DNA from 2 places in the Pseudomonas sp. Soil_N_39 genome. Region 2 is predicted to be linked to the other one. Evidence: predicted binding sites of a transcription regulator. Region 2 holds the regulator's gene; the other holds the start of a gene.
What was found. The regulator FliA, encoded in region 2, starts transcription of late flagellar genes. The targets are predictions, from matches to a motif close to CTAAAGTTTNNNNNNNNNNNGCCGNTAA.
Positions count from the first base shown of each region.

Region 1 (3,268 bases), on a different contig from region 2:
TGCAGGTTCGACTTCTTCGCCCTGCCCCAGGTCTGCGGTGAAGGTCACCACTTCGCAGTTATAAGTGTCCTGCAGCCACTTGAGGATCACCGAAGTGTCCAGGCCGCCGGAATACGCCAGAACGACCTTGTTTACGTCCGCCATGCCATCACTCCACGGGTTGTACGGAAAGCCGGGAAGTCTAACGTCCAGCGCGGATAATTTACAGGGGCGCGACAGCTTATGACGACGAAGCGACAGATTATGTCGAGCGCGCGACGACCAATCCGGCTCAGGACGTCCGCGCAGCGGTGGAAGCGGGCGTGGAGATCGGTGCCTTGGCCGGCGCGGCAGTCGGCGCCGGGGCCTTGGCTGGAGCCGCAGCGGGCGCTGGCTGCGGTGCTGGTGCCGGAGCTTCAACCGGCGCCCCACGCTCCAGGCGCACGACCACGCGACGGTTCTTGGCCCGGTTGGCGGCGTTGGTATTGGACACCAGGGGATAACGCTCGCCATGGAACCGCAGTGTGATCTGTGACTCCTGAAAACCATTGGCCTTGAAGAAGTCCTGGACCGCCAGGGCCCGGCGGCGCGACAGCTCACGGTTGGTCAGGCGGTTGCCGCTATTGTCAGAGTGACCGTCGAGCTCGACACGATTGACGCTCGGGTCGGCCTTGATGAAGTCGAGCATCACCTGCAACTGGGCCTTGGCCTGAGCATCGAGCTCGACCCCTTCGCCGGGGAAACCGATTTGAGTTTGCTTAATCTGCTCGAAATTCTTTGGTAACAGTTTCGCCACGCAGCCTTGATAGTCACTAAAGGCCTTATTGAAGCGCACCGGCAACAATCGGACTTCCGAAACCCGTCCATCCTCGGTGTTACGCCGCACCACAGGGCTGCGACCCTCCATCAGCCCACTGATCAAGCGCCCGGCCTGAACCTGGGAACTGTTGAACAACACGTCGCCACTGCCGATCCTGACCGACCCCAGGTTAATGTCGCCGCGCCCCGGTTGCCACGGTGCGGCGGCCGCCAGCAACGTGGCAGAACCGCCGCCCAGCATCGGGTTATGGCTCTTGAGGCGGAACGTGGCCTGTTCGCCCGCCCGGCGCACGAATTCGCCGCTGCCGAAATCGGTGATCGGCTGGCTCAGCCGGCACTCGAACTTGTCGCCTTCGACCGTCCACTCAATGCTCTCCAGACGGGTCTGGAAAGTGAGCGCCATGGCGGGAAGGCTGGCAAACACACTGAGCAAGGCTAGATAACGCTGGCGCACGGGAGGCTCCACTGACTTTTATACAAAGATCGACGCATGCTTGAGGGCATGACGCCTGTCCGGGGCACTGCACGGATTCGTGGCACACCTGTAGGAGCTATCGGTAAGTTGTGGCAGAACTTGATAGCGGGTGCCTGAATCGGTCTTTTCCGGTAGCATTCCCCAGAGTTTGACCCGCCTGGAAGCCCCCCAATGTCCGACCGCCTGACCCTGCTGCGTCCCGACGACTGGCATATTCATCTTCGCGATGGTGCTGTGTTGACCCATACCGTCGCCGATGTCGCGCGCACCTTCGGGCGCGCAATCATCATGCCTAACCTGGTTCCGCCCGTGCGCAACGCCGCCGAAGCCGATGGCTATCGCCAGCGGATCCTCGCCGCGCGCCCGGCTGGCAGCCGCTTCGAACCGCTGATGGTGCTTTACCTCACCGACCGCACCCAGCCCGAAGAGATTCGCGACGCCAAGGCCAGCGGTTTTGTCCATGCCGCCAAGCTGTACCCCGCCGGCGCGACCACCAACTCCGACTCCGGTGTCACCAGCATCGACAAGATCTTCCCGGCGCTGGAGGCCATGGCCGAAGTCGGCATGCCGCTGTTGATCCATGGTGAAGTCACCCGGGGCGACGTCGACGTGTTCGACCGCGAGAAGATCTTCATCGACGAGCACATGCGCCGCGTCGTGGAACGTTTCCCGACCCTCAAGGTGGTGTTCGAGCACATCACCACCGGCGATGCCGTGCAGTTCGTCAACGAGGCCCCGGCCAACGTCGGCGCGACCATCACCGCCCATCACCTGCTGTACAACCGCAACCACATGCTGGTGGGCGGGATCCGGCCGCACTTCTATTGCCTGCCGATCCTCAAGCGCAACACTCACCAGGAAGCTCTGCTGGACGCCGCCACCAGCGGTAGCGCCAAGTTTTTCCTCGGCACCGACTCGGCGCCCCACGCCCAGCACGCCAAGGAAGCGGCCTGCGGTTGCGCCGGCTGCTACACCGCCTATGCCGCCATCGAGATGTACGCCGAAGCGTTCGAGCAGCGCGACGCGCTGGACAAGCTCGAAGGCTTCGCCAGCCTGCACGGCCCGAGTTTCTATGGCCTGCCGGTGAACACCGATCGTATTACCCTGGTCCGTGACGAATGGACCGCCCCCGTCAGCCTGCCCTTCGGCGAGCAGACCGTCATCCCGCTGCGCGCCGGTGAAAAACTGCGCTGGCGCCTGCTGGAGGAAAACGCGTGAGTGAAGATCATTTCGACGACGAACTGGACGGCAACGGTGGTTCGGGCGGCGCCCGTCACCCCATGGCCGCGCGGTTCCGTGGCTACCTGCCGGTGGTCGTCGATGTAGAAACCGGTGGTTTCAATTCCGCCACCGACGCCTTGCTGGAAATCGCCGCGACCACCATCGGCATGGACGAAAAAGGCTTTGTGTTCCCTGACCACACCTATTTCTTCCGGGTCGAACCGTTCGAAGGCGCCAACGTCGAAGCGGCGGCCCTGGAGTTCACCGGGATCAAGCTCGATCACCCGTTGCGCATGGCGGTCAGCGAAGAAACGGCCCTGACCGACATCTTCCGTGGCGTGCGCAAGGCGCTCAAGGCCAACGGTTGCAAGCGGGCGATCCTGGTCGGCCACAACAGCAGCTTCGACCTGGGCTTCCTCAACGCCGCCGTCGCGCGCCTGGACATGAAGCGCAACCCGTTCCACCCGTTCTCCAGCTTCGACACCGCGACCCTGGCTGGCCTGGCGTATGGCCAGACCGTCCTGGCCAAGGCGTGCCAGGCGGCCGACATCGATTTCGATGGCCGTGAAGCCCACTCGGCCCGCTACGACACCGAGAAGACCGCCGAGCTGTTCTGCGGCATCGTCAACCGGTGGAAAGAGATGGGCGGCTGGCAGGATTTCGACGACTAAAGAGCAGAGCCATTGTGGCGGCGCCACTCTGTGGGAGCAAAGCTTGCTCGCGACACAGGCGACTGGTTTTTTGGAAGACCGCATCGCCGCCATCGCGGGCAAG
Region 1 covers NZ_JBDGLI010000003.1:270,952-274,219, reverse strand. The annotation lists gene AC3A5O_RS06010 (argininosuccinate synthase) at 1-144, opposite strand, end outside; gene AC3A5O_RS06005 (flagellar protein MotY) at 272-1,252, opposite strand; gene pyrC (dihydroorotase) at 1,445-2,491, shown strand; gene rnt (ribonuclease T) at 2,488-3,165, shown strand.
Region 1: the regulator FliA is predicted to act here: its motif matches at 1,350-1,377, upstream of AC3A5O_RS06005 (flagellar protein MotY).

Region 2 (3,268 bases):
CGTGCCGTGAGTGTGCAAATGCAGGAAGAACCCAGCGAAGAAGCCATGGCTGACATGTTCGCTGACATCTACCACAGCCCGAGCAAGCAGGTCGGCTGAGGTAATCATGAATATTTTTTGTACCTACATCGATGGTCTGCCATGCATTGTTCCTTATGCGAACGCGCAGCCAGTAATGTGGCCTCCGTCTAAGAAGACAAGGTAAAGAACGAACATGGGCAGCATGCATCCCGTACAGGTGATCGCGGTGACCGGCGGCAAAGGTGGCGTCGGGAAGACTAACGTGTCAGTGAACTTGTCCCTGGCTCTGGCAGAGCTTGGCCGACGGGTCATGCTGCTGGACGCCGACCTGGGCCTGGCGAACGTCGACGTGCTGCTGGGGCTTACCCCCAAACGCACCCTGGCGGACGTGATCGAAGGCCGCTGCGAACTGCGCGACGTGCTGTTGCAGGGGCCAGGCGGGATTCGTATCGTGCCGGCTGCCTCCGGCACCCAGAGCATGGTTCACCTGACCCCAGCCCAACACGCGGGCCTGATCCAGGCTTTCAGCGACATCGGCGACAACCTCGATGTGCTGGTGATCGATACCGCGGCCGGCATTGGCGACTCGGTCGTCAGTTTCGTGCGCGCCGCCCAGGAAGTGCTGCTGGTGGTCTGCGACGAACCGACGTCCATCACCGACGCCTACGCCCTGATCAAACTGCTGAACCGCGACTATGGCATGAACCGCTTCCGCGTCCTGGCCAACATGGCCCAGAGCCCGCAGGAAGGACGCAACCTGTTCGCCAAGTTGACCAAGGTCACCGATCGCTTCCTGGACGTCGCCCTGCAATACGTCGGCGCGGTGCCTTACGACGAAAGCGTGCGCAAGGCCGTCCAGAAGCAACGTGCCGTCTATGAAGCCTTTCCACGTTCCAAATGCGCGCTGGCGTTCAAGGCGATCGCCCAGAAGGTCGATACCTGGCCATTGCCGGCCAATCCTCGCGGGCATCTGGAGTTTTTCGTCGAACGTCTTGTGCAACAAACAGCAGGGCCCGTGCTATGACAGCCAGCGGTTACAACCATCTCTACAAAAAATCGGCACGGGACGCCCAATACGAATTGATCGAGCGTTATGCGCCACTGGTCAAGCGTATCGCCTACCACTTGCTGGCGCGGTTGCCGGCCAGTGTCCAGGTCGAGGACTTGATCCAGGCCGGCATGATCGGCCTGCTTGAAGTGTCGAACAAATACGACGCCAGCAAAGGCGCCAGTTTCGAGACCTATGCCGGTATTCGCATTCGCGGGGCGATGCTCGATGAAGTCCGCAAGGGCGATTGGGCGCCGCGTTCGGTGCACCGCAATACCCGCATGGTCAGTGACGCGATTCGGGCAATTGAAGCGAAAACCGGGCGTGACGCTAAAGATCACGAAGTTGCTGCCGAACTCCAGTTAAGTCTCGATGATTATTACGGGATTTTGAACGATACCTTGGGCAGCCGCCTGTTCAGTTTCGACGACCTGCTGCAGGACGGCGAACACGAAGGGCTGCACGAGGATGGCGCGAGTGCTCACATGGAGCCATCGCGTGACCTGGAAGATGAACGTTTCCAGAGCGCGCTGGCGGATGCGATTGCCAATTTGCCGGAGCGTGAGCGACTGGTCTTGGCGCTGTACTACGACGAAGAGCTGAACCTCAAGGAAATCGGTGAGGTCCTGGGGGTCAGCGAATCGCGGGTCAGCCAGTTACACAGCCAGTGCGCGGCCCGTTTGCGGGGGCGTTTGGGGGAGTGGCGAGCGCGTTGACAGGCAGTGTGGGGACACTGCGACGAGGCTGGCCTGGCAGGTACTGCGCCAGTCTCCATCCGTTGTGCTCCGGACCGTTGTCGAGTGTTGTGCCGGATTGATTGAAATGGCGCGTCCAGGTGCTGGGCGCGTTTAAGACTGCTTGGAGGTCGAATTGGACAAGAACATGAAAATCCTCATCGTTGATGACTTCTCAACGATGCGGCGGATCATAAAAAACCTGTTGCGTGACCTTGGGTTCACCAACACGGTCGAGGCGGATGATGGCGTCACAGCCATTCCGGTCCTCAACAGCGGGAGCATCGACTTTCTGGTGACTGACTGGAACATGCCCGGCATGACCGGTATCGACTTGTTGCGCCATGTGCGCGCCGACGAAAAGCTCAAGCATCTTCCGGTGCTGATGGTCACTGCCGAAGCCAAGCGCGAGCAGATCATCGAAGCGGCCCAGGCCGGTGTAAACGGCTATGTGGTCAAACCCTTCACGGCCCAGGCGTTGAAAGAGAAGATCGAAAAAATCTTCGAACGCATCGGTTAACTGCGCCACGGGGGAGCTATGGACAACGAATCTTCAATGGGCGATTTCGAATCGACCCTGAAAAAACATGCCCGCGAACTGGTCGACAGCCTTGAAAAAGGTCGCTTTGGCGATGCGGTTCAAATGATCCATGAGCTCAACCAGACCCGTGACCGCGGTCTGTATCAGGAAGTGGGCAAGCTCACGCGTGAACTGCACAGCGCGATTGTCAATTTCCAGATCGACCCGCACATGCCGCAGGCCGAGGAAGTCTCGCAGATCACCGACGCCACCGAGCGCCTGGGGTATGTGGTCAAGCTGACCGAGGCCGCGGCGAACCGCACCATGGACCTGGTGGAAAGTGCAACGCCGCTGGTCAACGGCCTGAGTGAAGAAGCCCAGGCCTTGAGCACCGACTGGGGCCGGTTCATGCGTCGCGAAGTCGGTGCTGAAGAGTTTCGGGAGCTGGCCCGTCGGGTCGACGGTTTCCTGGCGCGCAGCAGCACCGAGAACCGCGCCGTGGCAAGCAACCTCAACGACATTCTGCTGGCCCAGGACTATCAAGACCTGACCGGCCAGGTGATCAAGCGTGTGACCCAATTGGTCACCGAAGTGGAAAGCAACCTGCTCAAACTGGTGTTGATGGCCAGCCAGGTCGACCGCTTTGCAGGCATCGAACACGACCGTGAAGCGATGCTTGCTGAAAAAGATCCACAAAAACATCTCTCTCAGGGTGAAGGTCCGCAAATTCATGCCGATAAAAGAGAAGACGTTATGTCCGGTCAGGACGATGTGGACGATTTGCTGTCCAGCCTTGGATTCTGAGTTTTAGCCCTGTTTTAGGAGCAGCCATTAATGAGCTTCGGCGCCGATGAAGAGATCCTTCAGGATTTCCTGGTTGAGGCCGGCGAGATTCTAGAGCAACTGTCCGAACAGCTGGTCGAGCTGGAAAGCCGACCTGATGAT
Region 2 covers NZ_JBDGLI010000005.1:160,563-163,830, forward strand. The annotation lists gene flhF (flagellar biosynthesis GTPase FlhF) at 1-99, shown strand, start outside; gene fleN (flagellar synthesis regulator FleN) at 215-1,045, shown strand; gene fliA (RNA polymerase sigma factor FliA) at 1,042-1,785, shown strand; gene AC3A5O_RS10015 (chemotaxis response regulator CheY) at 1,952-2,323, shown strand; gene AC3A5O_RS10020 (protein phosphatase CheZ) at 2,342-3,127, shown strand; gene AC3A5O_RS10025 (chemotaxis protein CheA) at 3,158-3,268, shown strand, end outside.